3 regions of the uncultured Gilvimarinus sp. genome follow, and region 1 is predicted to be linked to each of the others. Evidence: predicted binding sites of a transcription regulator. Region 1 holds the regulator's gene; each other region holds the start of a gene.

Region 1 (10,876 bases):
AACTTGGGGGTGCATTCAAGGGTGAGAGTTTGTTGCTTTTCGTCGCTGAGCACGGCGGCCTCGGACTTTACGGTTTGCAGCAGAGGCTCTAACTCGACGCGTTTTTGGTTAAACCCGGTATCGGTGGTTTCCAGCTTAGACAGCATAATCAAATCGTTAATTAACAGCGACATGCGTTTGGACTGCTGCTGCATCTGCTCCAGCGGCTTGTCCCAGGTGGGGGTTTTATTGTTGTCGGCCATGGTTTCTAAGTAACCGCTAATTACGGTTAACGGCGTGCGTAGTTCGTGGGAGACGTTGGCGACAAAGTCTTTGCGCATTTGTTCTAAGTGGTAAATTTGGGTGATATCGCGCACCACAATCAAGCGCTCGTTTTTACCAAAACGGGTGATTTGAAACTGCAAGCGCTTGTCGGGAAAGCGCGGCGAGGGGATATCCAGCGGCTCGGAGTAATCGCCCGCTTCAAAGTAATCGACAAAGCGCGGATGACGAATAAAGTTAATGACCGATTGGCCTTGATCTGAGTTGTAAAACCCCAGTAAGCGCTGGGCGGCAGGGTTCCACCAATCGAGGTAACCGCGCCAGTCGAGCAAAATTACGCCGTCTTTAAGGGCCGAGGTGGTCTCTTGCACGCGATTGATAACCGCCTGAAGGTTTTTCTTCTCGCGTTTTTGGCGCCGCTGTAAGTGGTAAATGGCATCGAATACGTCGCCCCACAGGCCGGTCGCCTCGGGCGGTTGGCTTTTGCGACTGCCGTTGAGCCAGATATTGAGGCGCAGCATTTGCCACAGGCACCAGCCGATATACCAAAAGGCAAAGAGCACCAAGGTCCACGCAAGCTGGTCAATTAGCATGCCGATAATAACGGCGATGATAAAGATAACGGCCAAGCGTTTCAGCTCGGCATTGAATCCCTGTAGCAAAATGGTGTCAGTCCTGTATCGGCGTGATCAGAGGCTTTTAGCTGGCCTTGGTCGAAAAGCGGTAGCCCGTGCCGCGTACGGTCTGGACTAAGTTTTCGTGTTGATCGACCGTTAGCGCCTTGCGCAGGCGGCGGATATGAACATCGACGGTGCGCTCTTCGACATAGACGTTACCACCCCAAACGTGATCTAACAATTGGCTGCGGGTGTAAGCGCGCTCTTGGTGCGTTAAGAAAAACTGCAACAGACGAAACTCGGTGGGACCCATATCCACTTCGCGCTCGTTAATGGTAACGCGGTGGCTGGATGGGTCTAAGCACAAGCCCTGAACCTGTATGGGTTGGTGGCTGTTGGCGTGGGGGTCGGCGCGGCGCAGCACCGCTTTAAGGCGCGCTACCAGCTCGCGAGGCGAGAAAGGCTTGGTAATATAATCGTCGGCGCCTACCTCTAGCCCTTGGATTTTATTGTCCTCTTCGCCTTTGGCGGTGAGCATAATAATGGGGATGTTGGCGGTAACTTCGTCGCGCTTTAAGCGCCGCGCCAGCTCGATGCCACTGGTGCCGGGCATCATCCAGTCAAGCAGAATCAAGTCGGGTTTTTCATCGACGATCAGGCCGTGAGCGTCCTGTGCATTGCTGGCCTCTAAGCAGCGGTATTCGGCCATCTCGAGGGCGATACGCAGCATATCGCGGATTGCGGATTCGTCGTCAACGATAAGGATGGTGCGACTTGTCATAGTGCCTGCCTGTATGTTCCATCAATTGCGGATAATCAGTGAAGCGGTGGCTGCGGCTGATAACCGATCAGCGTAGATTCGCCCCCTTCTTTGCAAGCGTATTTAATGGTTAAATTGTTGCATATTTATGACAGCCCGGCGGTAAATTTTACCGCCAAAGCCAGTTTGCGGGTAAAACCGCGAGGTTTTACCACTTTATTAGACCTGCAATAATGCCGGCGAAAACGGCGACACCGACCCAGTTGTTGTTGAGAAAAGCGCTAAAACAGGGGCCGCGCTGACGGTAGCGAATCAGCCGCTGTTGATAGACAAACAGCCCTGCCGCCACGGCCACCCCGATGTAGTACAGGCCGTTTAGCTCAAACCGCGAGCCCATCAAGAGCAAGCCAAGCACCACCAATACTTGCAAGCTAGCGGTAATCACGCGGTCTTGATCGCCAAACAACACGGCGGTGGATTTAATGCCGATGCGCAGGTCGTCGTCGCGATCGACCATGGCGTAAAACGTGTCGTAGACGATGGTCCAGAGCACCACGGTAAAGTAAATCAGCCATGCCTGTTCGGGCACTTCACCTTGCACGCTGGCAAATGCCATGGGTATGCCCCAGGCAAAGGCTGCCCCCAGTACCACTTGTGGCAAATGGGTGTAGCGCTTCATAAAGGGGTAGCTACAGGCCAGTGCCAGCCCGCCAAAGGCCAAATACAGCGTTAGGGTGTTGGTAAACAGCACCAGAATAAAAGCCAGTAGCACTAACGCGGCAAACACCGCCCACGCCTCTTTGACGCTGACTTTGCCGGTAGCGAGCACGCGGTCTTTGGTGCGCTCAACGTGGCCGTCAAAGTTGCGGTCGGCGTAGTCGTTGATCACGCAGCCGGCCGAGCGCATAGCGATAGCGCCCACGCTGTAAATGATCACCAGATGCACCGGCGGCTTACCATCAGCGGCGAGCCACAGCCCCCACAGCGTGGGCCAGAACACCAGCAGCCAGCCAATCGGGCGGTTTAAGCGGGTGAGTTGTGCGTACAGCGTTAGGCGATGGCAGATGGTATCAATCATGTTGTCTCGTCCGGGAGTCGATCAGCGCGGGCAGAAACACTTCGCTAACCAGTAAGGTTTTACCGAATAGAAAAAATTTTGAGCGTCGGCCCCAGAGCATATCATCTCCCTGTACCACGGGGGGCACAAGCCGCTCGTGAGGTGGTAGCTGGGCGATTTGCATGGGTGAGCGCCCCAGTTGCCGATGGCTAAATAAAAAGCCTCCCAGGGGGCGGTTGGAGAGCTTGCGTAAATGGCGCAAGCGGCCGGTTAGGCTGTCGGCGGGGAATACACTGCGCGCATACACCCACGGAATGGCATCCGGCCCCAGCAATAACACCTCGCGAATCAGGGCGGTGCTGCGGCTTTGTTTAAGGGTGCAGCGCTCCGATAAGGTCGGCAGCCCCCAGTATTGGCGCAATACCTGTACTTGTAGTTGCCCGGCACTGCGCTTGCGTAACTTGGCGGTCAGCGAGCTGTCATCAAACAACCAGTGCCGTAACGGTTGGGGCACGCTAATGGTGTGGGCCGCCGGCTGCCAAAGCCCTAGCCCGCGCCGGGCAAACCGGCCAGGCGCGCCGCGTGATATTGCCGGGCGTGGTAGTAGCGCGCGCGATTGGGTCAAACGATACCTCGATCTACTGGGGTTAAACGCGGCATTTTAGCAGCTGTAGGGGTTAACAGCACAGGACAATTGCGGTTCGCTGGGGTACCCTCGCAGGTTAAGAATAAAGGCGACGAATGTGCGCCCCACGCAGTAAGAGATTGTTTATGAGTCTGACCAAAAAAATATTACTGGCCATGGTGCTGGGCATCGTCATCGGTTTGCTGCTTAACCTGTTTACCGGGCGCGAAGCGGACAGCTGGGTGCAGGTGTATCTGGTTGCGGGTTTATTTGACACGGTCGGGGCGGTTTTTGTCGCCTCACTTAAGCTGTTGGTGGTGCCACTGGTGTTTGTCTCGCTGGTGTGCGGCACCGCAACGCTAGGCAACCAGGCGCGGATGGGCGGGCTGGCAGTTAAAACCATCGGCCTGTATTTGCTCACAACCGCCATCGCTATTACCTTGGCGATTACGGTGGCCAGCCTGTTGGGGCCGGGGCTGGGGCTAAATTTAGAGGCGACTGGCGCGCTCAGCATGGACACTGACCTGTCGCTCAAGCAGACCATTATTAATATCTTCCCCAGCAACCCGGTGGCCGCGATGGCCGAGGGCAATATGCTGCAGGTGATTGTCTTCTCGGTATTGCTGGGGGTGGCCATTGCCAAAAGTGGTGACAAAGGCGAGCCGGTGGCGAGCTTTTTTGAGAACTTAAACCATGTGGTACTGCGCATGATTATGATGCTGGTACAGCTGGCCCCTTACGGGGTGTTTTGCTTGCTGGCCAAGCTGTTCGCGTCTATGGGGTTTGGGGTTTTTCAGGACCTACTGTTTTACTTTTTAACGGTGGCGGGTGTTTTAGTGTTGCAGTGCTTGGTGGTGTATCCGGGCTTGCTCAAACTGCTGTCGGGTCTTAACCCACTCATATTTTTGCGCAAAATGTACCCGGTGATGGTGTTTGGTTTTTCCACCGCCTCCAGCAACGCCACGCTACCCGTTACCATGAGCACGGTTGAGGGCAAGCTCGGGGTCGACAACAAAGCCGCCTCTTTTACTCTGCCACTAGGTGCCACCATCAATATGGATGGCACCTCAATTATGCAGGGCGTGGCGACGGTGTTTATCGCTCAGGCCTACGGTATTGATGTGGGCATCGCCGGTTATTTAATGGTGGTATTAACCGCCACCTTGGCATCAATTGGTACTGCTGGGGTGCCGGGCGTGGGTATGGTGACCTTGGCCATGGTGTTACAGCAGGCGGGCTTGCCTGTGGAAGAAGGGATTGCGCTCATTATTGGCGTGGACCGACTGCTGGATATGATCCGCACCGCCGTGAATATTACCGGGGACGCCGCTGTGACCACCGTGGTGGCCAAGAGCGAGAATCTGCTAGACGAGGATTGCTATCGCAACCGGGACGCCTAGCTTGGCTTTTTAGTTTTGGTTGAGAGCGCTGGCGATATGCTCTAAATCGTCAGACGATTCAATCACATTGGCTACAGTGGCCTCGGCTTTGGCACGGGTTAGCTGTAGTTCATCCAGCAGTGAGTCGGGGATGGATTCGCAGGGGCCGGTGCCGATATTGTGCTGGCGTAACAACATGCGCGCTAGATACACTAATTTGGCATAGATAGCGTTTTCGCCGTGGTAATTCGGGTTGCTTTGGTGACGCAGCCCGGTTACGACTTCCTCGGGCATTGACCACAACTCCATTAACTTACTGGCAATTTGATCGCGACTCATATTGAGTATATGGCGCTCAATCGTCTGTGGGGTGACGTGAGGGTTGGCCTCGCTCAGGCGGCAAAACTGTGCGTAATAGGGCGGAAACACCTCGGCCATAATCAATGCGCCAAAGTTATGCAGCAGGCCCGTAAGGTAGGCCATGCCAAAGCTGGGGCGAGACTCGCGGGGAATAGCCGTGACCAGCCCCTCGATAGTCGCCGCCATATACACCGCTTGCTGCCAATAGGGAAGCTCGCCGCTGGGGCCGTCTTTGGGCAAGTGCAGGGTTTTACCCAGCGCCAACCCAAGGGCCAAATTGAGCACCATATCAAAGCCCAATACCCGGACAATGGCATCGTGAATCGATTTAATTTTACCGGGGGCCGAATAGTAAGGCGACGCGGCCCAGCTTACGACTTGTGCGGCCAGGCTTGGGTCGGTCTCGACGATTTGTGCTAAATCCGATATGTCGGCGTTAGGGTCGACCCGCAGTTTGATAATACGCTGTGCGGTGTCCGAAAGCGGCGGCAGCTCTAAAGTCTCTTCTAAACGTTGGCGAATACGCAGCTGCGTAAAGTTGCTGATTGCGCCCTCTATTTGCGCTAAATCATCGGCGCCGCTGTCGTCGGCTTCCAGCGGCGCTAAAGGCGCCGATAGTTGGCAGACAACGGCGTCTTTTAAGATTTGTTGAAATTCATTGCCGTGCACCCGAATGAGTTGGGTGTCGTCGCCCGAGTCCAGCAGTAAGCTGTCGCGCTCGAGTAGTTGTTCATCCACCAAAGTCAGCAGGCCCGCAACCTGTGGCAGAGCTGGCACCGATTGAAATTGGTTCGCTTCGCAAAACTGTTGTAGGGCGCTCGCGTCGGCGGCGCGCAGCTCGCGGTTTAAATGCCGGTTCACGGCGGTTAAATCCAATAGCCGGTCGGCGCCCAATACGACTTGCACCCGGCCGATGTCATCCTGCAGCAGGATCGAGCGTGCCGCACCTTGCTGACGCAAGTGCTGTTGGTGCCAAATAAGCGGGTCTTCGCCCTCAAAGGCGGTCGAGGCCAAATCGTAAGTAATGTTTTGACTGCTGAGCAGTGTTTCGACACTGGTAGGTACTGGCACTGAAATTTCTCCTGGTCGTTGTGCTCATTGGGCGAACTATCGTTGTTTGCACGGCGCCCTTGCTGACAATATAAAGCCTATTTGACGCAGCGGCTACGGTTGCACTTAAAGTGTGATCTGGGTCACACTCGGTTGGTGCTTGCTTAAAACATTTTACGCGCCCAGGTAGCGCTCACGTCCACCCAGCCAGCGCTCGATAATGGCGCTGGCCCGCACGGGGTCGCGCGCAATAATTAATTCTCCGGCCTCGCGCACGGCGTCCAGCAAATGGCTATCGCGCTGGAGGTCGGCTACCCGAAACTCCATTTGGCCGGTTTGTCGGGTGCCGAGTACTTCGCCGGGGCCGCGCAATTCTAAATCTTGTTCGGCGATATAAAAACCATCCGAGCTCTCGCGCATAACTTTAAGGCGCGCCTTGCTGTTGCGCGATAGTGGCGTGCCGTACAGTAGCACGCAGTGACTGGCATCGCGTCCGCGGCCGACACGGCCACGCAGTTGATGCAATTGCGATAGCCCCAGCCGCTCGGGATTTTCGATAATCATCAAGCTGGCATTGGGTACGTCGACGCCCACCTCGATAACGGTGGTGGCCACCAATAAGTCTAGTTCAGCGGCTTTAAAAGCGCTCATCACGGCTTCTTTCTCGGCCGCCTTTAGGCGCCCGTGAACCAAGCCAATCCGCAAATCAGGGAGTTGTTCGCTCAGGTTATCGGCCGTTGCCTCGGCGGCTTGAGCCTCCAGAGACTCTGACTCTTCAATTAAGGTGCATACCCAGTACGCTTGGCGGCCCGCCGCGCAAGCGGCGCGTACGCGCTCGATGATTTGCTCGCGGCGCTGGTCGGAGATAACCGCCGTAGTGACTGGGGTGCGGCCGGGGGGGAGTTCGTCGATCACCGAGCAGTCTAAGTCGGCGTAGGCGCTCATGGCCAATGTGCGGGGGATGGGGGTCGCGGTCATAATGAGTTGATGCGGGGTGCATTCTCCGCGCGCGCCTTTCTCTCCCAGTGCTAAGCGCTGGTGGACGCCAAAGCGGTGCTGCTCGTCAATTACGGCGAGTGCCAAGTCGGCAAATTCGACCTCTTCCTGAAACAGTGCATGAGTACCTACCACCACCTGAGCCTCGCCGCTGGCGATAGCGGCCAGTTGCTCGCGCCGCGCTTTTTGCCCCAACTTGCCGCTGAGCCAGCCCAGTTTGATACCCAAAGGCTCAAGCCAAGCACTAAAGTTAACCCGATGTTGCTCGGCCAGAATTTCGGTGGGCGCCATAATGGCCGCCTGTTTGCCCGCCGCCACGGCGGCCAGTGTCGCCAGCGCCGCGACCACGGTTTTGCCTGAGCCGACGTCCCCCTGCACCAGCCGCAGCATGGGTTCGGGCTGGCGTAGATCTTTTTGTATGTCAGCGCTTACTCTTGCTTGAGCGCCTGTTAAGTCGAAGGGGAGCTGGGCTAAAAGCTGTTGTTGTAACTCGGCTGCCGGGTGCAACGGCGGCGCCCGCTGACTGCGAATACCTTGGCGAAACTGCAGCATACTCAGTTGATGGGCCAGTAGCTCCTCGAAAGCTAACCGCTGCTGAAACGGGTGAATGCCCTCTGCCAACTGGTGTAGGTCGACGTCTTTGGGTGGGTTGTGCAGTAGGACGAGCGCCTCGGCCAGGGGTATTTGCTCGAGGGTTTTACGCACGCGCTCGGGCAGCAGCTCTTCGAGTTGGTAGCGCGAGAGCAGCGCCAGTGCTTGCTGGGTAAGGGTGCGCAGTCGCGGTTGGGTCAAGCCATCGGTGGTTGGGTAGTGGGGGGTTAGGCTTTGTGCCAGCGGTTTATGGTCGCCATCGGCCAGCAGCTCGTATTCGGGGTGAACCATCTCTAGCCCGCTGGCACCGCGGCGTGTCTCGGCAAAGCAGCGCACCCGCGCGCCTTTGACCAGACGTTGTTTTTGCGCGCCGGTAAAATGAAAAAACCGCAATGTAAGGGTGCCGGTGTTGTCTTGTATTCGGCACACCAAAGAGCGACGCCGCCCGTACACCACATCGGCGGCGCGTACTTCGGCTTCAATGACGGCGCTAATGCCTGGCTGTAAGCCCCCGATAGCCTGCACGCGAGTGCGGTCAAGGTAGCGTGAAGGCAGGTGAAATAACAGCTGCTGTACGGTCCGGACCCCGAGTTTGGCGAGTTTTTCGGCCAGCGCCGGGCCCACTCCCGATAGGGTGGTAACCGGCAGGCTCGCCAGCGTGTCGGCTTGCCCGTTCACAGTTAGTTGCGCAGGCTAATCAGGGGGTTGTCACGTTGGCAGTGGCGAATGGCGGTGCGCAAGGCATCCACTGCTTTAAAACGCGGAAAGCTTGCCCGCCAGGCCAGCGCTACGGTGCGGCTGGGGGCTGGGTCGTTAAAGGGCCTGGTTACCAGTACCTCTTCGCTGTAGCGGCTTATGCCGGCGGCGGAGACGGGCAAAATAGTGATGCCGAGCCCCGACGCTACCATGTGGCGCAAAGTCTCGAGTGAGCTGCCCTCGGCCGCTGTGCGTACGCCACCACTGTGCCCTTCGACGGATGCTTTAAGGTGTGGGCACGTCTCCAGCACCTGATCGCGAAAACAGTGGCCCTCGCCCAGTAACAGGACTTCTTCTGAGTCCAGTGCGGTAGGGTCGATCGTATCGTTTTGCGCCAAGGGGTGATCTTTGCGCATGAGCACCACAAAGGGCTCGTCGTACAGCGGTTGCGTTACTACATCGGCCTCGGTAAAGGGCAGCGCCACGATAATCACGTCCAGCTCGCCTTTGCGCAGCTTGGTGCGCAGGGTGCCGGTGTAGCTCTCCTCGACGTACAGTGGCATTTTGCTCACTTCTTTTTGCAGCTCGGGGATAAAACTCGGCAGCAAATAAGGCCCAATGGTAAAGATAGCGCCGATGCTCAGCGGGCTGGAGAGCTGGTCTTTGCCCTCATTGGCGATATCTTTAATGGCGGCCGACTGCTCTAGCACTAAATTGGCTTGAGCCACGATTTTTTCGCCTAAAGGAGTGGCCGATACCCGTGATTTAGAGCGCTCAAATAAAGAGACGCCCAGCTCTTCTTCGAGTTTTTTGACTGCGATGCTCAAGGTGGGTTGGCTGACAAAGCAGCGCTCGGCGGCGCGACCAAAGTGTTGCTCCTGAGCCAAGGTGACGATATAGCGCAATTCTGTCAAAGTCATGGTTCAGGTTCCTATCGGGAATAAAAGTATCTTGATGAGTACACTAGCAAAATGGATAGCGAAAAACTATTAATAATCGGTTGTGGCGATCTCGGGCGACGTTTGGCAGGGCAGTTGGCCGGGAGCGGCATGGCCGTTACGGGGGGGCGCCGCAATCCGCCGAAAGCGACGGATGAGCTGCAATACCGCGCGTTAGATGCCTCTGACGAACGCGCTATGACGGCACTGCTGGCCGAAGGTTTTGACCATATCGTGCTGACCCTAACCCCCGCTGAACGCAGCGAGTCCGGCTATCACACGGGTTACGTGGTGCCTTGCCAGAGCTTAGTCCGCGCGCTTGCGGCGGCAGGTAAAATGCCGCGCAGGGTGTTGTTTGTCTCTAGCACCGCGGTTTATGGCGAGAATAACGCTGAGTGGGTCGATGAGACGACACCCCCTCAGCCGGCCCGCTTTAACGGTGAACAGGTGTTGGCGGCCGAGCAGGTACTGCGTGACGCTAATCTGCCGCTGAGTGTGCTGCGCTTGTCGGGTATCTATGGGCCGGGCCGCAGCCGCTTGATAGATCGTGTCCGGCACGGGAACGCCGCGCCGAAACCCTCCTGGACTAACCGTATTCACGCCGATGATGCGGCGGGGTTTATGGCCTACTTGCTGCGCGATGTACCCGAGCCGCAACCGTTGTATTTGGTCAGCGACAGCGAACCTGTCCCCTACGCCGAGGTGGTGACTTATATAGCCGATTGCTTGGGGGTGAGCTTGCCCGCCTCAGTACCGGCGGAAGGCATGAACAAGCGCATTGATAATCGCCGGCTGTGTGCCAGCGGTTATCAATTGCGCTACCGCGATTATCGCGAGGGTTTTGCCGAGCTGTTGGGTGCGACCGATACGATTATTGCTTAAGCGGCGCCCCTATGAAGTCTGTTAGCCGGCGGTGACCATAATGCCGTCGGCCTCTACTTGGGCACCTTTGGGCAGCTGGCTGATGCCTATAGCGGCACGCGCTGGGTAGGGCTCGTCAAAGTAACGAGTCATTACTTCATTAACGATGGGAAAGTTGCCCAGGTCGGTTAAATAGAGGTTGAGCTTAACCACGTCTTTTAAGTTGCCACCGGCGGCCTCGCACACGGACGCTAGGTTTTTAAATACTTGATCGGCTTCGGCGGCAAAATCACCCTCTACCATTTCCATGGTCTCGGGAATCAGCGGGATCTGACCGGATAAGTACACGGTGCCATTGACCTTAACCGCTTGAGAGTAGGGGCCGATTGCCTCGGGCGCTTGATCGGTGTGAATGATGGCTTTGTTGGGCATGGTGTTCCTTGCGCTGAATGGGAAAGCTTATAAGTATAAACCCCCTAGCGCTCAGTGGCCAAGAGCACCGCACCGATAAGGATGCGCACTGCTGGAGCTTGGTGTAATCTGGCGCGGCGCCCACCAGGTAAAAAGACTTGCGCGACAAAAAAGAACAAGGAACAGGAAGATGCAGTTACTGCTGGCATTGGTTATTTTGGCATTGCTGTACCTATTTACCCAGGTTCGTCATCTGCGTAAATCGGTAGAGTCG
Region 2 (10,876 bases), on a different contig from region 1:
CCCTGATCGTCGCCGACTAAAAAACCACGGCGTGCGTATTCCGGGCTTATGGTTGTGACCGCACCCGGCAGCGGTTCAAAGTCGCGCACCGGTTGTAAGCGATAGGTGTTTTGCGGATCGCGCACCAACAACCACTGACTGACAGAGCCTTGATTAGTCCCCACCGCCAGCGACCCCGTACCCACCAAATATTGCAGTGCCGTCACTTGGCCGCGCTCGGTTGCGACCGTTTCGGTCAAACTCATCGCTGTAGCATCGGCGACATCGTAAATATGCAAGCGCTCTTGATTGTCGGCAATAACCAAGTGACTCGCGGTTTTATCCAGCTGGATAAAACGCACTTTTGCGTCATTTGGCAGTGCAGGCAAGGCGTCTACGCGACCACTGGTCGTCACCTTACCGGTGATCATATTTTCACGCGTCGTGTAGCGACCGAGCAGCAAGCGGCCGTCCTCGGTGGCAGCCGCCAGAGCATAGCCGCGTGCCGTCTTTTGCACCGCAACCGTTGCCAGTGCGCGCGCTTCGCTATCCATCACAATTGGCTCTTCGCCCAAAGGGTATACTAGCTCGGGGGTGATTTTGCGCGTGTCGTTTGGGTAGCTTAGTTTATAGTTCAGTTGACTAAGCACCAGCTGACCATTGTCGTAGCCATAAGCGACTAAGCCATCGACCGGGGTGCCAAAACCCAGACTTGAAAATTGCGCGCCCTCGGAACGAGGCACTTGGTAAGCGCTTAGTGCGCTTCCATTGTCGGCCGAGAAAAATTGCACATCACCACCGGCGGTAAAGCTGGCGCCAATTTGCTCGTAACGCTCTAACACCAAGTGTTCGGGATCTCCCAGCGCAGTCACTTGCGAGTGATCATAGCGTTCAAGCACCTCGACATCGGCACTTTTTAATAGTGGCGCCACTTCAGAGAACAAGTAAAAGAAAATTAATCCCAGTGCACCAACTACGGCGAGGCCTGCACTCGCGACCCCCCAGCGTGAAAATTTATCTTTCAGGCGACGAATATTACGCAGCCTGGCCCGCTGCTCGGCATTGGGCATTAGACTCTCGCCCCCCGCCCCAGCTGGAGTTATCTCACTCATAGTCCGTAATCCTGATGCTGATAGAAAGCGGGCCGGCCGACCCAGTTGGCACTTGTTATGTTAATTGGCCGGCATGCTAACAACGAAAAATGACAGTTTTGTTACAGTGCCGTGACAGCAAGCTCTAACGCGGTGCGGCTTGCCGTCACGGTTAACACAACGACTTAAAGCTCAAGCTCAGTACTAACGCGCTTGGCAACGGTGGCTGGCAGCGGGATATAACCATCGCGCACCACGACCTCTTGCCCTTGTTTAGACAAAACCATTTTTAAAAACTCAGACTGCAACGGATTAAGCGGACGATTAGGGTGCTTATTAACGTAGACATACAAAAAGCGAGCCATTGGATAACTGCCATCGGCGGCGTGAGCGGCATCGGCCGGGGCGAATGGCTGCCCCTCCTCTGCCGCTAGCGGCAAAGCGCGCACGCTTGAGGTTACGTAACCGATACCCGAGTAGCCAATACCATTAATCGACTCACTAACGCCCTGCACCACAGAGGCAGAACCTGGCTGCTCGTTGATGCTCGCTTTATAGTCACCGCCACACAGTGCAACGTCTTTAAAAAAGCCATAGGTGCCAGAGACTGCGTTGCGACTGTAAATGGTAAAGTCGCGGTTGCTCCAAGCCCCGTCAAGGCCGAGATCACCCCAGCGGGTAATATCTTCGCCGTAACCGCATAAACGGGTAGCCGAGAAAACGGCATCGACTTGAGCCATTGTCATGCCTTTAATAGGGTTATCTTTATTTACGTAGACAGCCACCACATCGATCGCAACCGGTACCGCCGTCGGCTTATAACCATGGTGCGCTTCAAATGACTGAATCTCTGAGGCCTTCATCTCACGGCTCATCGGGCCAAAATTAGCGGTGCCTTCTGTCAGCGCAGGCGGCGCAGTTGACGAACCCGCCCCTTGAATTTGAATATTTACGTTGGGGTAGTATTTGGCGTACTCTTCGGCCCACAAGGTCATCAGGTTATTCAACGTATCCGAGCCAATGCTATTCACATTGCCAGAGACGCCGGAGGCGGCCTCATAGTCGGGTAGTTGTGGATCTAGGTCGGCTACTGCCGCCGTACTAAGCAAAGCACCGGCTAGGCCTAAGCCGCGAATAAAGGTGGTGACGTTCATGGAGCGCTCCTCAATTGATTACAGCCGTTAAATGTTGATCTCGGGCGCACTCTAGCGACCCTGTATGACAGTTATGTGACAGACTGTAAGAAAACCGTCACCGAACCGACATATTTCAGCGGCAGCGCTTGTTGACCTCTAATTACAAGCACAAAAAAAGCGGCCTAAGCCGCTTTTTATCAATACCAAAGGAGCTTACCGACTAGCTCACGTAAATCGGCCCCATACCCGAGCTCCAGACGATCACAGTCGCCACCATGACGACCACGGCCAGCACTAAGCCGACAGTAATGACAGAGCTGGCGTAAATAAAGCCGCGCTCTTTTGGAATATTCATTAAGATGGGAATGCCTTCGTAAATAAGATACGTCGAGTAGCAGGCCGCGGCGATAAATACGCCGGCCACAAGCCACAACTCGGGCCAAAGTAGTACCAAGCCCGCCAGCATCATGGGGGTCGCGGAATAAACCGCCAGAGCTGTACCCTCATAGTGGCGCTTACTCGCCTCGTCATCCACGCCAAAGCTCTGGCTCATCCAGTTGATATATTCACCCAGCACGTACACGGCCGCTAACTCAGCCAAATAGGCAAACGCGCATAGAATTAATGCACTTTCAGAGGTTAGCCTCACCATCCCACCGCTGCCAATACTCCAGCCTTGGTAGGTAACGCCAAAATAGGCACACAGAACAGGAATCAGAGCCAATAGCGGCACATGAGTCCAGTAGACCTTAAAAAAGCTGTGTTCTTCGTTGCGAATACGCTGCCATTCGCGGTCGGGGTTGGTGAAAATGCCCAAAGTGTGCTGAAACATCGCCATATACTTCTCCTACGTCTGAGTTCTTATTATTCAGTGGATCTGTAGGATCAAAGATAACAAGCGGCTGATGACAGCCGCAAATAAGTATTAGCTATATAGAAAGGACTACTAAACGTACAACGAAATATACACTCAAAAGTGGCCTACTTCACCACCCGTAAACTCGGACGCTTACTATCGCTGTCATCACTGCCAGAAGGTGCTGGCGGCTTGGGCGGCTCTGGTGGTTCGGCCTCGGCTTCAAACACCATACCTTGGCCATTCTCACGGGCATAAATCCCCAACACAGCATAACAGGGGATAAACAGCTGGCGTGGCACACCACCAAATCGGGCGCTAAAAGACACACTATCATCGAGCATGTTCAAATCAACCACCGAAGCGGGGGCAATATTCAGAATGATCTGCCCATCTTTGTTAATGTGCTCTTGCGGCACTTCTACACCGGTAGCGTGTGCATTTACCAATAGGTAGGGAGTACAGTTGTTATCCACGATCCACTCATAGAGCGCGCGAATCATATAGGGGCGACTAGAGGTCATTGTCATGGCTTCTCTCCTCGGCGCTGAGTGTGGCAACCCCCTACGGAAAAGACCGTAAGAAGTTAATAGGCGCGTTTACACCGCGCCTATAGCGACTTAAGCGGGGTTCATTTCCCGTTCAAATTCAGTCAGGCTTTGCTGAAATGACTCACGGGCAAACAGACGCTCCATATACTGCTTAAGCGGCTGGCTTTGACGAGTATTGGGAAACTCAATGCCCAGCGAATGCAAGCGCCACAGGATAGGCCCTAAGCAGCAATCGACAATGGTAAACTCATCGCTCATAAAGAATGGCATTTCGGCAAAAATAGGTGCAATGGTTAGCAAGCTATCTTTGAGTTCTTTACGCGCGTTCTCTACCTGGGCTTTATCATCGCTTTGTTTGATGAGATCCACCAAGGGCGCCCAGTCGCGCTCTAGGCGATACATCCATAATCGGCTCTGAGCTCTTGCCACAGGGTACACCGGCAACAGCGGTGGATGCGGGAAGCGCTCGTCGAGATACTCCATCATCACTTTGGATTCATACAAAGACAAATCGCGATCAACCAGTGTCGGCAATGAATTGTAGGGATTCAAATCCGCTAACTCTTGCGGCTTGTTGTCGACATCGACATCCACCAAATCAACCGTCACGCCTTTTTCTGCTAACACAATACGTACCCGATGACTGTAATGGTCATGGGCGTCAGAGAAAAAAGTCATGGATGAGCGCTTGGTCACAACACCCATTAGGGCACCTCAATAGTTATACAACAAAGAATATGGGTGGCAAAATGCCACCCACTTTAAAAAAGCTTAGTGAATACCTTTCCAGTATTCGCGGTTTAGCAGATAGGCAAAGATAAAAAATACGCACAAAAACAGCAGTACATAAATGCCTATACGTTCGCTGTGCATACGCGACGGCTCAGCAACATACTCTAAGAAGTTAACCAAGTCGTAAACGGCTTTATCAAATTCATCATCTGACATACTGCCTTTGATATCGCCCTCGACCAACGCCCCACAGTGCTCATCCATTACTTGGTTACCCAAGTTATCGCGCTCAGCGTGACCATGGTGATCGAGCTTAGGGCCTGCTCCGCACTCATGCAGACCTTGCAGCTCTAACAAGACGTGAGGCATACCGACGTTGGCAAACACACGATTGTTAACGCCTAGAGGACGCGACTCATCTTTATAAAAGTTGCGCAGGTAGGTATACAGCCACTCAGGCGAGCGCGCCCGTGCCACCAGCGTTAAATCCGGAGGGGAAGCCCCAAACCACTTTTTCGCCAAGTCGGGCTTCATGCTAATTTCCATCAGCTGACCAATGCGCTTATCGGAAAACACCATGTTTTCCAGCATCAGATCGTGAGGAATATCCAAGTCATCGGCCACGCGCTCAAAGCGTGAATACTTAGCCGAGTGACAGCCCATGCAGTAGTTTACAAAGTACTTTGCGCCGCGTTGCAACGAGGCCTTATCGGACAAGTCCGTTTCAATCTCGTCGCAGGGAATAGCGCCACAGGCAAAGTGACTTTCGGCGCCCACCGCTTTAATCGGTACAACCACCAAGATCGCGAACAGGACAAACCCTGCAATCACCATATAGGTGGGCAAGCCTTTACTGGTTACGCGCTCAGGTACCGGAAAGGTTTTTTCCCGAGTGGTCCAGAACGGCATGGCAATAAAGTACAAGAAGTACAATACCGTACAAATCTGCGCCAGAATCGTGCGACCGGGTGTAGGAGCTTTTACCCCCAAGTACCCCAAAATCACAAAGGCTGCAGCAAACACAATCAACGCAATACGGCTGATGTGGCCTTTGTAACGCATCGACTTAACCGGACTGCGATCCAACCATGGCAACACAAACAAAATGGCAATAGCAGCACCCATGGCAATCAACCCAAGGAACTTAGAGTTCAAGGGGCCTATATCAAAGGTCACTGCACGCAGTACCGCGTAAAACGGGGTGAAATACCACACCGGCGCAATGTGCTCTGGGGTTTTAAGGTTATTCGCCTCTTCAAAGTTGGCGTATTCCAAAAAGAACCCACCCATCTCTGGCATAAAGAACAGCACAAAACAGAACACGAACAAGAAAACGGCGATGCCCACCAAGTCATGCACGGTGTAGAACGGATGGAAAGGTACACCATCTTTGGGAATACCATTTTCGTCTTTGTTCTTTTTAATTTCGATGCCATCGGGGTTGTTAGAACCCACTTCGTGCAACGCCAGTAAGTGCAACACCACCAGCGCCAGCAGCACAATCGGCAAGGCAACCACATGCAGCGCAAAGAAGCGGTTTAGGGTAATCCCCGAGATTAGGTAGTCACCGCGAATCCACTCAACCAAGCCGTCACCGACGACAGGTATGGCGCCAAACAAGGACACAATCACCTGTGCGCCCCAGTAGGACATCTGCCCCCAAGGCAGCACGTAGCCCATAAAGGCTTCCGCCATCAGGGCTAGGTAGATGGTCATACCAAAAATCCATACCAGCTCGCGCGGCGCTTTATAAGAGCCGTACATCAAACCGCGGAACATATGCAGATACACCACCACAAAAAACGCCGAGGCGCCGGTAGAGTGCATATAGCGCAGCAACCAGCCGTAGTCGACATCGCGCATGATGTACTCGACCGAAGCAAACGCACCGTCAGCGCTGGGGTTGTAGTTCATGGTCAGCCAGATACCAGTCAATAACTGATTAACCAAAACCAACAGCGACAAAACACCAAAAAAGTACCAAAAGTTAAAGTTTTTAGGCGCGTAGTACTTGCCCATATGGGTATCCCACGCACGCTGTACCGGCAAACGCGCATCGACCCAATTCCACAGACCTTTCATCCAATTCATGTTATGCCTCCTGATCCACACCGATGGTCACCACAGCATCGCTATCGAACTTATGCGGTGGCACCAGAAGGTTAATTGGCGCTGGAACACCTTTAAATACACGTCCAGCGAGATCGAATTTAGAACCGTGACACGGGCAAAAGAAGCCGCCCTGCCACGTACCGCCATCCAGGTTTACCGAGTCCACTTCCGGGCGAAATAGCGGCGCACACCCTAGGTGGGTACAAAGGCCTACCAAAATCAGGTAGTCGGGCTTAATGGATCGGGTGGGGTTTTGCGCGTAGGCGGGTTGTTGTGGCTTTTCAGAAGCCGGGTCGCGTAGCAGTTCGTCGTTACCCTGCAAAGTACTCAGAACTTGCTCTGTGCGACGCACGATATAAACCGGCTTACCCCGCCACTCAGCGGTAATCATAGCGCCTGGTTCAATTTTGCTTACATTGACTTTTACCGGTGCACCTGCCGCTTTGGCTTTGGCACTTGGATTCCAGGAACCCACAAACGGTACCGCAGCACCTACCGCACCTACCGCACCCACTACTGTGGTAGCAGCGGTTAACACGCGGCGGCGCGTTTTATTGACAACGTCATTGGTCATGACGACTTCTCCCCTAACAGCATCAACGGCCAGTAAATCACTGAATTTCAACGATTTAGAATAGTGTTATTGTCTTGTAAAAATTGGCCAATCTTAAAGAAATTGTGCGCCTGTTACAAGAATAACCACGCGAGGCCGCGTGGCGTAAGGGCTACAGCAGCGCCGGCTGAACCGACACAAAGCAGTAAACGGGCGACAAAACGATACCCCACAAACGAAAAAGCGCCCAGGGGTAACCCTGAGCGCTTTTAAAAGCCAGCTGCCACCAGTTGCCCGGCAGACAAGGCACAACCGAATTAACGCTTGGAGAATTGCGGCTTCTTACGTGCTTTGCGCAGACCAACTTTCTTACGCTCAACCGCACGCGAGTCGCGGGTAACGTAACCTGCTCCACGCAGCGACTGGCGCAAAGTCTCATCGTACTCCATCAGGGCACGAGTCAGACCGTGACGAATAGCACCGGCTTGGCCGAAACTACCGCCGCCAGCAACAGTGGCGTTAATATCAAATTTATCGGTCAGCTCGACGAGCTCCAGTGGCTGGCGCACGACCATGCGTGCAACTTCGCGACCGAAGTACTCGTCTAGCGAGCGATCATTAATCGTAACTTTACCGGTGCCGGGAGTAATGAACACTCGAGCGGTCGAGGTCTTACGACGGCCGGTACCGTAATATTGAGTAACTGCCATAATCAGCTTTCCGTTTAGAGAGTAAGTTCTTGCGGCTGCTGAGCAGTGTGCGGATGCTCACTACCTGCGTACACTTTCAACTTGTTGAACATAGTCCGACCGAGTGGGCCACGGGGCAACATGCCTTTAACAGCACGCTGAATCACGCGCTCCGGTGCTTTATCGATCAACTTCTCAAAGCTAATTGACTTGATGCCACCGACGTAGCCGGTGTGATGGTAATACATCTTATCAGTCGCTTTTTTGCCGGTAACGCGAACTTTCTCTGCGTTAATGACTACAATGTAGTCGCCGGTGTCAACATGGGGAGTGTACTCAGGTTTGTGCTTACCGCGCAGACGAGTAGCGATCTCCGCAGCCATACGGCCCAGAGTCTTACCATCTGCATCAATCACGAACCAATCGCGAACGACTGATTCTGCTTTAGCACTATATGTCTTCATGTTATACCTGCCTACTAGGTGGTGCTTCCCACAAAAAGAGCGCGAATACTACATAACGCGCACGTCCAATTCAAGCCTTTTCTAAAGTTTTTTACCGGCGCCGCCGGCACGTCCAACAATCGACGACATTCGCCCGGGAACCCGCCCTTACGGGTGATGTTCGCGTGCGAGATATTCATGACTCTGCATTTCGAGCAGTCTACTCTCCGTGCGGGCAAACTCAAACGACAGCCTACCCCCACTGTATAGTTGATCGAGCGGCGCGGCGGCCGACACCACCAGCTTGACCCCCCGATCGTAGAACTCATCGACCAGATTAATAAAACGGCGAGACTGGTCATCTTTGTCGCCACCTAATAGGGGAATATCGCTTACCAACACCGCGTGAAATTCACGAGCTAGCTCGATGTAATCGTTTTGCGAGCGCGGCCCGTCACACACCGCCGCAAAATCAAACCAGACGACATCATCAGCTTGCTTGCGAACATTAATGCGGCGCTGCTCCACCTCAATGGTGGTGTTCTCGCGCACCTGAGCTCCCGGCGGCAACAAACGCTCGAACGCGGCGCCCAGGGCCACCTCTGCCTCCGGCCCTAGCGGCGAGTAATACAGCTCGGCCTGGCTCAAGGCCCGCAACCGGTAGTCGACGCCGCCATCCACATTGACCACCTCTGTGTATTTTTGCAGCAATGCAATAGCCGGTAAAAAACGCTCGCGCTGCAAGCCATCGCGATAGAGTCCCGCCGGCTCAATATTTGAGGTGGTCACTAGCGTTACCCCACGGGCAAACAGTTCGCGCAACAGGCCCGCCAAAATCATCGCGTCGGTGATATCACTGACAAAAAACTCATCAAAACAGATGACCCGCGCCTCAGCGGCAATGCCCTCAGCCACTTGCTCAAGCGGATTTTTTTGTCCGGCCAAACGCTTTAAATCAGTGTGCACACGACGCATAAAACGATGGAAGTGGACCCGCATTTTTTGCTCGAAGGGCAGGCTTTCGTAAAAGTTATCCATCAGGTAGGTTTTACCGCGCCCGACCCCACCCCAAAAATACAAACCACAGACCGGCTCCCGCTGTGTTTTCCCCGTTAAACGCTGCCACAAACTGGGGGGCTTGGCCGACTGCTGCAAGCGCTCGTACAGAGACTGCAACTTGGCCACAGCTTGTGCCTGCGTGGCGTCCGCCACAAAGCCCGGGCGCTGCAAATCTTTGTCGTAGCGCTGTTTCGGACTCAGCGCCCCACTGGCAACTACGTCACTCATCCTCCAACCCCGCAACAATTTCTGTCAGCGTCTGCTTTAGCGGCCCCAGCTCACCATGAAAAAAGTGTCCGGCGGCGGCAAACTCGCGATAGCTCACATCACCCTCAAGTGCAGCCACCCAACGTGCCACCTCAGCGGCCACCACCCGCTCATCCATAGCGCCCTGAAGTACAGCCAGCGGCGCCTTAACACCTTTAATATCGGCCAACTGGTAACGCGGTACTGGCGGCGCCACTAACGCCACATGCCGGACCGGCGTCACTGTGGCGCAAGCCTTCGCCACCGCCGCCGCGCCAAACGAAAAACCCGCCAGGTACAAAGGCGCACCCGGACGATGACGCTGTACCTCCGCTATAACCGCTAGCAAGTCATCCACCTCACCCACACCTTCGGCGTACTCACCCTCACTCGCCCCCACACCGCGAAAATTAAACCGCACAACGGCCGCCCCAAGGTCACGATAAGTACGCATCAGGGTAGTCACCACTTTATTATCCATAGTGCCACCATGCAGCGGGTGCGGATGACAAACAATGGCCACAGCATTTGCGGGCATTACCGCCTTAGCGGCGCTCGCCAAGCTGACGGAAACCTCCAAGGCACCCACCGGGCCGGCTAGCAACAGCCCTCGATCAAACTCAAATAAATCGCTGGTCATAAACTCAATTCACCCTACAGACAATTTTTTCGCTGTGGTGCCACTGTGCACCTCACGTTGAAGCGTAAAAGGCCGTATAATACCGACTGTAAGGTGGGTTTTGCACGCCAAGGCCCACGACTCTTTTATTCGGCAAGTTCAGGAGAGCTGTTGTGTTTTCACTCACCACCGTCGTTATTAGCGCCCTTATCGCCCTATTTGTAGGCTGCTTTAGCGGTTATATTTTTTCTCGTGGTCGCTCAGGCGGCTCGCGCAATGCCGATATGGAAAAACGCCTAATTGATGCCGAAGAGGCACTCAACAACTATCAGCGCGATGTGACCGACCACTTTGCCCGCACCACTGAGCTGGTAAAAAGCTTAAACGAAAGCTACCGAGACATGCACGAGCACCTAGCCAGCAGCGCGTTAACATTAAGCACACCGGAAATCAGCCGACAACTGCTGGCCGATGCCGACCACCAATTGCCGGGCAACAAGTCACACACCCTGCACGAGCAACAAATTCAGGCGCCGCGCGACTGGGCCCCTAAGCGCCAAGGCCGCAAACCGACTCTGAGCGAAGAGTACGGCTTGGATGAGCAAGGCAACAGCACCTCCGACGACAGCAAAACTCCCGAGCCCTACCCCGCACCAGAGCGCTAACAGGCGCCCGTGCGCCACCAAGAGGAGATTGCATGTCCCCGAGCCGCCTGCTGAGCTTTTTTGCCTGGCCCGTCATGATCGGCTTGGTTGCCGCTTTAATTTTGCTACTCACCGTGCCCGAGCTACGCCCGCAAAGCTGGCAACT
Region 3 (10,876 bases), on a different contig from region 1:
CCGCCGGGCCAAACCCCGAAGCGCTTGCGTGAGCCGCAGCCAAGCCCAGCAATAGGGATGTGAGTAAACGGGGCGTTCTTATCATCGACATGGCATTTTACCTTTTTATGTTGTGTTCTCCGCCTGACTCAATAGCTACTGCGCCATCAAGGCCACCGAATTGTTATCGTTAACATAAAATAAGTATTAACCGATCTTCTGTCAAACAAATCCGGCTCGTTTGAGTACTCTTTGTAAAGCTTTACTCGTGCTTTACAAAGAGTCGCACGGACAATAGTCACCCACGCTTAACCACTAACACACTATCGCTATCTATTGCCGCTACTTAGGGCCATACTGCTGCTGTTACTCTACAATGTGGCGTTTTTACCGTAGGCAATATCAGCCCTTGAACTGACTGACATTGCCCTTAGCTTTATAGGCAACTTAAAAGGAACGTATCATGAGTAAAGGGCAAAACAGTAAAAAAGATACCAAGAAGAAACCGCTTTTAACCGCCAAAGAGAAAAAAGCCGCAAAGGCCTCCAAAAAAGCGAGCACCAATATACTCGGCGGTTAAACGCAGGCTGTAATTTTACCGCTAGGGTTATAACAAGGCTCGATACCATGAAGCCATATTGCCTCATGGTATCGTCGACGCTTGCTTAATGCTGAGCAAAACACCAGCAAGTGCACATTGTTTTTTACCAATGTGCACTTAAGCCCACAGCTCGTCGAGTTCTTTTTCAGTTAGTACACGACTGCCGCCTGGCTTAAGATCGCCGAGAGCGAGATTTCCGACAGAAGTTCGATGCAGCGCCACCACCTCGTTTTGAAAAAAACCAAACATCCGCTTTACCTGATGATACTTTCCCTCGGTCAACGAAAGTCTTGCTGTGTATTCACTTAAGATTTCTAACGATGCCGGTTGAGTGGTGATTTTTTCATAATTAAAATAGATGCCGTCTTTAAACGCTGCAATATATTTATCATTCAGGGGTTGGGCTAAGGTAACTTCATACGTTTTACTCAGTTTTGTCTCGGGCAAACTTATCTTGCGTGACCAGGCGCCGTCGTTAGTCAATAACACAACTCCTGTGGTATTAAAATCCAGGCGTCCCACAATGTGCAGTTCGTGCTTCTGAGGATGATGAATAAGATCCAGCAGGGTTTTATGCTTGGCATCTTGGGTGGCGCTAACGACCCCTTGGGGTTTATGTAGCATAAGATAAACCGGCTGGTTATTTTGCAGAAAACAACCATCCAGTACCACACGAGTGAATTGCGTTACCTTTTGCTGGATTGAGCACGCCGCACAGCCATCTAAAAAAATTCGCTGCTGCGCAATTAACAACCGCACGTCTGAAATTGAGAAATTACTATTCTGACTAATAAAACGATCGAGCCGACTAACTTTAGATTTCATGGCATAACGTACACAAACGCAACATACTGATCTCGGCAATAAACTAGAGGCTAAACGTTAAATGTAGCGGCGCTATACACCGTAAACGCCAGAAAAAGACACTAAGAGGGCGCTGAGCCATTAAGTTTTTCTCTGGCCACCTCAATACTTTGCAAGCAAGCGCGGCGCAGTGTGGGGTAATCCTTGTCAATTGCTTTTATCCCAGGGGTATTCAGAAGCTCTTCAAACTGAGCCTCTCCCTCTAGCCGTTGCGCCATAACATCGGCCGCCTCGTCCGCCGAAAATACCGCCTCTAGGCGCTGCAGCAGTTGCTCACCGGTTTCGCGATCAACATCGGGGACAGAGGGTAGATCGCCGCTATCGCGTATGGCCTCTTCGGCTTCGTCGGCAAGTAGATCGCGCGCCTCAGCAAGGGTTTCAAATAGTTCGCCCGTTAACGCGTCACTGACAAACTCGGCGGCATAACGGTAGTGATCGGCGCTTTCCATTAAGGCCACATGTAAATCGTTTAGTGCGACTTGTAAATCATTGCGCAATACACTCATGAGCGGGCATCCTTTTGTAAATAAGTAACCATTATTCGGGCAAGTCAGTCTCTGTAAACGCTGGCACCAGAACCTCTAAGGCCTGTGGTACCACACTAAAATGCGCGGGGGTTTGCGCCACCGGCTCACCATCCGCGTGGATCGCCATATGTTTACGGCCAGTGGTAATCTCTATGCGTTCGGCTTGCACATTAAATACACGTTTATTGTAACGCTGCCGGCCGTCGCGCAACAGCGGCGCCAAGGTTAATAGCTCCCACACGGTTTGCGGGCGCAAGCTGTACAGTGACAGCTTGCCATCATCAATGCGGGTCTTTTCATCCACCACATTGCCACCGCCGTAATAGCGGCCGTTGCCAATCGCCATCTGAATAGAGCGCTGGCGGTAATGCACACCATCGACCGACATATTGGCTTTAAACTGTTTAACACGGGCCAGTGCCGCAAAAAACGCTTTTAGATAACTCAACACGCCCCAGTGCTTTTTTACCTCGTCGGTAAGCTCTTCGGAAACCTGAACCCCGAGCCCGAGGTGCGCGACGTTAAAAAAATAATGTTTGTTCACTACACCTAAATCAATACGCTGACGCTGCCCAGCGACGATAACGTCAAAGGCCTCGTCAAGTGCTCCGGTCAAGCCCAGCGAGCGAGCTAAATCGTTTGCGGTGCCCAGTGGTAACACGGCCAGGGGTAAGTCGCATTGGTACAAGGTGCTGGCCATAGAACTAATCGTTCCGTCCCCACCGCCGACGATGACTAAGTCCAAATTATCTTTGCGTTCGCGCACCGCTTGGCAGCTTTGCTCTGGCCCTTGGGAGGCTAACCGCTCGACGCTGATACCCGCCTGCTCTAACCGCGCTAACCCGTCATCCAACTGCGCCTCGGCGCCCTGGCGCGCCTTAGGGTTAATAATCAGTAGAGCGTTACGTATCTGCGGGGCTTTCATATCAACCTTATTCGTCATTGCTATCAATGCGGCGGAATATCGCCTCTAGCAAACTATAACACCCAAACGCAAAGAGTCCTGCCGCTACGATACCTAGCATCCAGGCGCCGTAGGGGTTGTCGCGCAAAGTGTTCAACGCATCGGCGATGCCTTTCACCTCAGAGCTGCGGGCCATGATAGCGGAACGCGCGAGAATAGCGCCAATCAAAATTAGCACCGCACCGCGCGCCACTAAACCAAAACGACACAGCGGCCGCATCCAGACAATTTGCGAGGGCGGCAAACGCATAAACTTCTCATAGCCAACCTTCCAGCCTTTTACCATGTGTGCCACGCCCGCAACCGCCATTCCCGCGCCGATCGCCGCCAGTAGCCAGAGCCCCGGGTCGGACGACAGCCACGTCGGTTGTCCGCTGCTATCGTCAGAGCCAGACCACACCAGCTTTGCCGTAAACAGCGCTAAGGTTCCGTGGGTAATTGCGCTAATAAGTAACCCCGCGCGCACGCCCAGGCCTTTAACCGAGGTGCCGTGATCATCGGTATCGGTCAACGCTTGAGTCGTGCGCCAAATAACGTAGCCCAGCAAGCCCGCCACCAGCAATACCAACAAAAATTGACCAAAAGGTTGTTGCGCAATTTCACGCACAGCGCCACGGCTGTTGGTGGTTTCGCCTCCCACCCCAATCGCCGTCATAACCGCGAGCGAGCCAACCATTAAATAAACCAGAGCGCGTGCGGTGTACCCCATGCGTGCGAGTACGCCGATGGCGGAAACATTGGCCAAAATAACTAGGGGTGTACTCATTTAAAATCCTTTACGTTTTGATTAAATCCAAGAAGGTGGCGGCACATTACTTAGCCGCCTCATCAGCTGACGCTAAAGCACTAGGGTTGTTCGATTCTGGCTCGACTTGGCCACGGCGCTGTAACCAACCGGCCAGCAACCAACACGCTAGGGCCCAACCAGCCCCCGCCGTCCAGCCAGCAAGAACATCTGTAGGCCAGTGCACACCGAGATACACCCGGCTAACCCCCACCAGCAACGTAATCGTCAGCGCGGCGACCAAATAATACGCCTTTAAACGACGGCGCTTTTCGGCCCGAGCCAGCAGCGCCCCCAAGGTTAAGTAAGTCGCGGCCGCCACCATAGAGTGACCGCTAGGAAAGCTCGCGGTATACACCTCGGCCCCGTGGGGGACTAAATCCGGTCGGTCGCGCTCATAGGAATCTTTAAGCAGGGTGTTAGCGCCCAGCGAGCCCAGTGATGCCACCAACACCACTAACGCTAACCGGCGGCGCTGGCACAAGACGAGGTACCCCATCACCAGCAACGTTAATAGCGTCAATATCACATTGCCCCCCAGTGCGGTGATATCACGTCCCATCTCTTCGACCCAGCCGGGCCCAATAGGATCGGAGACATCGTCGGCAGTGCGCATCATCAACAATACGCTGCGATCAAACTCGTGTGTTTCGCCATCGGTCACCTCGTCGGCGATCTCGGCAAACACCCATATTGATGCCAGCAATGCAAACACGACGCACATTACGGTTAATTCACGACTGCCCAGCCAGGTAAAAAAACGATTAAATCCCATCATCCCCACAACCCTAAATATATGTTGAATTTATCAGTCTAGTTGTTAGAACTATAGGATATTGCAAGAACAACGCCATCGCCGCAGCCCCGCAACACACGGCCTCGCGCGCAGCTAGCGAGCACGCGCTCTGTAAATTACGACGCGAACCGGTAGAGTTTGCAAAATCCGGCGATAGAAGATCAGCGCAAAAAGGTAGGAGGTGCGCCGGCACTTGGCCGGCGCACAGGTTTAATCGTGCTGCAACGCTGTGATCGGGTCGAGCTGTGAGGCTTTAATCGCCGGATAAATACCAAAAATCAAACCTGTGGCGGTACAAAACAACACCGCGACCACCACCGCATTTAACGACCAGGCTACAGGCCAGCCGGCAAAAGTCGAGATCACCGCCGCCAAGCTAAAGCCGAGCACAATGCCCAGCAAGCCACCAATACCGGCGATGGTGACACTCTCGATAATAAACTGGTCGCGCACGTTTTTTTCAGTGGCGCCAATGGCACGCAGTAGGCCAATCTCATTGGTGCGCTCCAGCACCGTCGCCAGCATAATATTCATAATGCCGATACCACCCACCAGCAGCGAAATTCCCGCCACACAGGACATAATAATGTTAAAGATGCGCTGGGTTTGCTCGTGCTGATTAAGCAGCTCGGCGGGCACCACAATATTGTAGTCCTGCTCTTGGCCGTGCCGCCGGTCAAGCAAATGGCCGAGGTTTTTAGCGGCCACCTGAGGGCTAATGCCGGGGCTTAACTCAACCCTAAATGCATCGATCTCCGAGGCCATATCGCGAAAGTCAAAACGCTTTAAGGCCGTCTCAAGGGGCATATAAATACGGTTATTTTCACCGGACAACTGCACGCCCTGAAAATTATCTTTACTCAGGTTTTTGCTTTTCAGTACCCCCACCACCTCCAGCCACAGATGGTTAATTTTAAGGGTCTGCCCGACAGCATCGCCACGGGGAAACAATTGATTAGCCACCGCAGTACCGATCACCACCACCTGACGATAATAGCGGTTGTCGTCATCCGTTAGCCAACGGCCGCGATCCACCTGCAAACTGCCCAACTCACTTAAGCTTGGTGTCACGCCTAAGACCTCACTGTCGCTGTCAGCATTGCGGCTAAACAGCGCGTACACCTCGATTTTTTTCTCGGCACTGTAGTTAAGCGCAAAGGGCAGCGTCTCCATACTGGCGCGCACATCTTGCAGCGATAGCCCCACCGAGTGCTTACGCACATCGCGCAAGCGCTCGCCATAAATAGACTTTTCTTCAACCAACACATTGCGCAGCCCCATAGATTCGATCAACTGCAGGGCTTCTTTTTCGGCGCCCTCACCGACGCTGACCATGGCAATAACGGCCCCCACCCCAAAGATCATGCCCAGCAAGGTTAAAAAGGTGCGCAAACGGTGAAACCACAGCTGCTCTAATGCTTCTAAGAAGCTTTCTTTTAATTTCTTCACAAGGTTTCTCCCGCGGGCTTCAGTAACGCCACTTCATCACCAGCGGTTATTCCCGCGACCACTTCAGTTTGGGTGAGGCTGCGCAAGCCCGTTTTGATAACCTGACGGGCAAACCCGCCGCCGCGCTTTACATAAACCCAGGATTCATGTTCATCTTTAAATACGGCTTGGTTGGGGATGCTCAACGCATTATCTTTATGCGCAACCCTAACGTCGCCTTCAAGCTTTTGCCCCGGGCGCATAAAACTCGGGTCGGACTGATCCAGTGCTACGATCACCTCAAAATATTTGGTGGGGCTGCGGGTGTCCCGTGGCGCGGCAATGTTAGCCAGCGCCACCACTTTACCGGTGAGCGGTCTATCGGCGTAGGCGTCCAATAAAATCTCGGCGTTTTGACCAATCTCAATTCCGGCGGCCTCGGTCTCGAGTACATAAAGGCGTGCTTGTAGTTTTTCTAAACTCGGAATCGAGCTCAACTTAGAGCCGGGCCATAATGTTTGGCCGGCGCGGACTTTTTCTCCACGCCAGTTTTTGGCGTGAATCAAAATACCACCAACCGGTGCCAGCACTTCTAGGTGCTCCAGTGCCCCCTGACGCAGTTTTATTTTATCTTGGTAGTTTTTGCCCTCAAGGCTTAACAATTGTAGCTGCGCCTCGCCCTGCGTTTTTTGCGAGCTTTGGCGCCAGTCGAGATAATCCTGTTGCGCGGCCAAATAATCTTTGCTTAACAATTGGTCGATGATTTCATTCTTTGAGTAGACGGTTAAATCGTCCACACTAAAGCGCTCGACCATCGCCTTCTCTTGCGCGACCTCACCGGCTTGCTGAACAATGGCAAACTGGTTCTGTCCCAAGCCGCGCGAGGTTACATCGCGCGATAATGAATTTTTGGCAAGCTCAAGTTCGGCGCGCTGTTTTTCAAGCTCGTGCTCAGTGCCATCAAAGCGAGCCACGACGTCGCCGGCGCTAACCCGGCTGTTCTCCTCTTTCATCCACGCCAAGGTTAACCGGCCCCGGTTACCCGACGGGGCGTTGATGGTCACCTCTTCGGCCGAGATTAACTCGCCCTTGGCCGGCACGCTAAACTCAAAAGGCTTAGGAGCGACAACCATGGTTAAGGTCGTCGACTCTTGCTCGCTGGAGCAGGCCATCAGCCCCGTTAAAAAAATCATCGCCACACCGGGTGCTACCGCCCGCGTTAACTTACAGCGCCAACTCACAGCATCACCTCGTCACCATTATTCAAACCCTCGGTAATAATCGCCTCGCCAGCTTGCCGCGCCGCTACTTTCACCTCTTGTTGGCGCTCGCCGGTTAAGCTTTTTACACGCACATAGGCTTTATCGTCCCGATACATTAACGCTTGTTGGGGCAGTGCCACGGCATTTGGCTCAATGCGCTGCACGATCGACAAGCGTGCTGCCATCCCCGGCCGCATCGCATCGGTGTCGGGGTTATCAATACGGACGACAGCATCAAACACTTTGCTGGGCTCGCGGCGCGACTTCAAACGCACAATTCGCCCCAGCGAATCCACCTTGCCGGTAAACGTGCGTTCGGGTACTGCATCTAACTTAATTTCTACCCGGTCACCGGCGCTAACTTTGTGGGCAATCTGTTCGTCGACGGTGGTTTCGATAATTAAGCTCTCTAAATCAGGTAGCTCAATCACTTTTTGAATCACCGAAAACTGATCGCCTTCAGCGGGCTTATCGCCTTCGTTGTTAGGCTTGTAAACCACAATACCAGGGCGCGGCGCTTGAATTTGCATCTCTTCGATGGCGTCCTGCTGTTCATTTACCTCCGAGGTTAAGCGCGACACTTCGCTTTCAGTAATTTCGCGGTCGACCGCCATTTGGCTGATACGGTTGGCGCGACGAAAATCCACCATGTCATAGTTCAGCTCGGCAATATGACGATCAATACGTAACTTCTCGACTTCTAAACGCGCCATCAAATCATCGACGTTACTCGATTTAAGGGTGGCTTTTTCCAGCTCCATTTTGGCTTCGGCCAAATCCAGCTCTAACTGTTCTCGCTCTTGCTTATTGTCCAATGCTTGGCTCTCTAAGCGCTGTTGCTCCGTGGCTAACGCGTTTTGCAAATCGCGCAAACGCGAGTGCTGCTGTTGCGCGTCAAAGGCCATAATACGGTCGCCCTTTTTTACCCACGTGCCCTCAGGTATTAAATAAGAAAGCTTATATTGCCAAGTGTATTTTACTTTGGGTGGGCCGATCTCGATGGTGCGCGCCGACGCCAACTCGCCAGTGGTTTGAATCGCCAACGGAATATCCGATTTACTGACGGTTAGCGTCGGCTCATCGCTGCCACCACAGGCGCTTAGCCATACCGCCAGTACAGCAACCGTAAATACTCGGGCAAAAGTCATGGCGAGCCCTCCGGGCTAACTTCCACTAATACACTCATACCGGGCAACAATCCCAATGATTTTTTATTGTCAAAGCGAATATCGACATCGATATAACCTGAATCGCCCCAGTGGTTTTTCGGTTCGGCTTGCTTGCCAATACGCTCAATAACACCGGCTACCTGGAGTGTCGGGCGGGCATCAAAACCGATACTGACCTGTTGTGCCTCATGGACTTGGGCAATGTCCACCTCATTCAGCCAAGCACGCACATGCAAGTCGTCGGTGGAGGGGATCTCCAGCACACTAAAGCCGCGCTCGACCGAATCACCCTGGCGAATTTTATTGCGGGTCCAAGGGTGATCGACGTACATAGCGGTGCCCGATCGCGCGCTGTATTGCGTCATACTATCAAGCATTAACTGCACCCGGCGCAGCTCATTTTTAGCGCCGGCAATCTCCACTTGGCTGCGCTGTTTTTCAGCGACAACATCTTCTTTTTTTACGGCCAACGCTTTGCGGGTTTCCACCTCATCATTTATGGCTTGAGTGAGCGCCAACTGATATTGCTCGTACTGCAACTCACTTAACAGCTCACTGGGAATACCGGCATCGAACTTGGCTTTTTTTAAGTTTAAAACCGCCACGTCATATAAGTGCTGCGCCTCTCTCAGCTCTAAATCTTGTATTAAGTCATTGCGCCGGCTCTCGGCTCTTACCTTGCGCAGGCCCTCTTCTAGTTGCTCCAGGTTGGCGGCAACACTGGCAGAATCGTATTGCACCACGGCATCGCCCGGCTCTACCCGGGTACCCTCTTCCACCATCCAGGCAATTTGTACTATCCATTCGTCGGTTTCCGGTGCAACAAACATTTGCGAGTCCCGCGCGGCTACCTCGCCGCTTAACAACAAAGGCTCGGCTAGCGCTGGCAAACTCAGCAGTGCCAGCAACAAACTACACAGTGCGAGACGCATTGATTTCTACCTTTTCTATTTGTCCATCGCGCATATGAATAACCTTTTGCGCGTACTCGGCAATTTCGGGCTCGTGGGTGACCAAGATGATGGTTTGCCCGGCGCGGTGTAGCTCCGAGAACAACTCCATAATTTCAACTGAGGTTTTACTGTCGAGGTTACCGGTGGGCTCATCTGCAAAGATAATTTTTGGGCGGTTCACCAAGGCCCGGGCAATAGCCACCCGCTGGCGCTGGCCACCGGACAGCTCGTTGGGCACATGCTCTAGACGGTTTTCAAGGTTGACCCGCGCCAACATATCGCGGGCGCGCTGGCGCGCATCGGCCGGGTCAATGTCGGAATATTTCAGCGGCAACATCACGTTGCGCACGATATTAAGCCGCGGCAACAGGTGAAACGACTGAAACACAAAGCCGATATCGCGGTTGCGCACCGCGGCCAGCTCGTCATCGCTCATGGTGCTGACCTCGCGCCCGCCCAGATGATAGCGACCGGAACTGGGCTGATCGAGGCAACCGAGAATATTCATCAGGGTGGACTTGCCCGAGCCCGAGGGCCCCATGATGGCAATAAATTCGTTTTCGGCGATCGCAAAGCTCACGCCCTGTAGCGCCGCCACGGATATCTCACCGCTGCGGTACTCTTTACGCAGGTTTTCCAGCTCTATTATAGTTTGGTTCAAAACGTTCATCCTGTAGGCCGCGCTGTCGAACACCCGATTATTGGGATAGATAGTAAAGGTGCAAGCTGCCGGAGTCCCTGTTGTACAATGTCGTATAATTCGTCGCAAGAAAGGAAATGCAAAGAATGTATACCAGAGTATAACCGCAACCGATTCGTATAATTGTTCCCGCCTGAGTCGGCGGTTATACTAGCCGTTTTGTTCGCCCACAACCTGTGACGAGTTTATGACCTATCTACGGCTTTTATGCGCCACCGCCCTGATTTGCCTGTGTACCGGCTGTGGCCAGCAGGGCCCGCTGTACTTGCCCGCTGAAGATTCCGCCCCATCAGAATCCACACCGGCAGATTAGTCCAAGAGAGAATCTTATGTCTTTTTTTACCGAGCGCAGCGCAGAGCTGTACGCTGAGGATGTGCGTTTAAGCGACATCGCCGAGCAATATGGCACCCCTGCGTACGTTTATAGCCGCGCGGCCTTTACCCAGCACTACTTAGCCTATGCCCAGGCGCTGGGCCAGCACCCCGGCATGATTTGCTACGCCGTAAAAGCCAGCTCTAATATCGCCCTACTCAACCTGTTGGCACGCTTAGGCGCCGGCTTTGATATCGTCTCGGGAGGCGAGCTAGAGCGGGTACTGACCGCCGGCGGCGACCCCAAGCGCATTGTCTTCTCGGGCGTGGGTAAAACCGCCGCCGAGATGGCCAAAGCACTGGCGGTGGGCATTCACTGCTTTAATGTCGAGTCCGAGGCCGAGCTAGAGCTGCTAAGCCAGGTCGCCGCAGAGAAGAGCCAAATCGCACGGGTATCCCTGCGTGTTAACCCGGACGTGGACGCCAAAACCCACCCGTATATCTCCACCGGGCTCAAAGAGAACAAGTTTGGCATCG

The links. The regulator PhoB, encoded in region 1, activates phosphate uptake and scavenging genes when phosphate is short. The targets are predictions, from matches to a motif close to TGTCATAAANNTGTAACA.
Region 2: the regulator PhoB is predicted to act here: its motif matches at 1,180-1,197, upstream of AACY82_RS09100 (ABC transporter permease subunit).
Region 3: the regulator PhoB is predicted to act here: its motif matches at 4,538-4,555, upstream of AACY82_RS11660 (phosphatase PAP2 family protein).

What each region holds. Positions count from the first base shown of each region.
Region 1 covers NZ_CAXAUC010000005.1:54,349-65,224, forward strand. The annotation lists gene phoR (phosphate regulon sensor histidine kinase PhoR) at 1-923, opposite strand, end outside; gene phoB (phosphate regulon transcriptional regulator PhoB) at 961-1,659, opposite strand; gene ubiA (4-hydroxybenzoate octaprenyltransferase) at 1,847-2,716, opposite strand; gene AACY82_RS09910 (chorismate lyase) at 2,709-3,320, opposite strand; gene AACY82_RS09915 (dicarboxylate/amino acid:cation symporter) at 3,467-4,720, shown strand; gene AACY82_RS09920 (HDOD domain-containing protein) at 4,730-6,130, opposite strand; gene recG (ATP-dependent DNA helicase RecG) at 6,284-8,374, opposite strand; gene AACY82_RS09930 (LysR substrate-binding domain-containing protein) at 8,377-9,312, opposite strand; gene AACY82_RS09935 (SDR family oxidoreductase) at 9,364-10,212, shown strand; gene AACY82_RS09940 (RidA family protein) at 10,234-10,623, opposite strand; gene AACY82_RS09945 (DUF2339 domain-containing protein) at 10,793-10,876, shown strand, end outside.
Region 2 covers NZ_CAXAUC010000004.1:139,401-150,276, reverse strand. The annotation lists gene AACY82_RS09100 (ABC transporter permease subunit) at 1-1,091, opposite strand, end outside; gene AACY82_RS09095 (phosphate ABC transporter substrate-binding protein PstS family protein) at 1,256-2,224, opposite strand; gene AACY82_RS09090 (Yip1 family protein) at 2,427-3,044, opposite strand; gene AACY82_RS09085 (ClpXP protease specificity-enhancing factor) at 3,188-3,592, opposite strand; gene sspA (stringent starvation protein SspA) at 3,683-4,318, opposite strand; gene AACY82_RS09075 (ubiquinol-cytochrome c reductase) at 4,385-6,436, opposite strand; gene petA (ubiquinol-cytochrome c reductase iron-sulfur subunit) at 6,438-7,031, opposite strand; gene rpsI (30S ribosomal protein S9) at 7,328-7,720, opposite strand; gene rplM (50S ribosomal protein L13) at 7,735-8,163, opposite strand; gene zapE (cell division protein ZapE) at 8,311-9,429, opposite strand; gene AACY82_RS09050 (alpha/beta fold hydrolase) at 9,422-10,087, opposite strand; gene AACY82_RS09045 (DUF1043 family protein) at 10,240-10,731, shown strand; gene AACY82_RS09040 (trypsin-like peptidase domain-containing protein) at 10,764-10,876, shown strand, end outside.
Region 3 covers NZ_CAXAUC010000007.1:32,708-43,583, reverse strand. The annotation lists gene AACY82_RS11685 (hypothetical protein) at 1-91, opposite strand, end outside; gene AACY82_RS11680 (pseudouridine synthase) at 698-1,405, opposite strand; gene AACY82_RS11675 (hypothetical protein) at 1,507-1,950, opposite strand; gene AACY82_RS11670 (lipid kinase) at 1,982-2,896, opposite strand; gene AACY82_RS11665 (DUF1206 domain-containing protein) at 2,904-3,701, opposite strand; gene AACY82_RS11660 (phosphatase PAP2 family protein) at 3,748-4,497, opposite strand; gene AACY82_RS11655 (ABC transporter permease) at 4,726-5,964, opposite strand; gene AACY82_RS11650 (efflux RND transporter periplasmic adaptor subunit) at 5,961-7,184, opposite strand; gene AACY82_RS11645 (efflux RND transporter periplasmic adaptor subunit) at 7,181-8,353, opposite strand; gene AACY82_RS11640 (HlyD family efflux transporter periplasmic adaptor subunit) at 8,350-9,306, opposite strand; gene AACY82_RS11635 (ABC transporter ATP-binding protein) at 9,287-9,997, opposite strand; gene lysA (diaminopimelate decarboxylase) at 10,357-10,876, shown strand, end outside.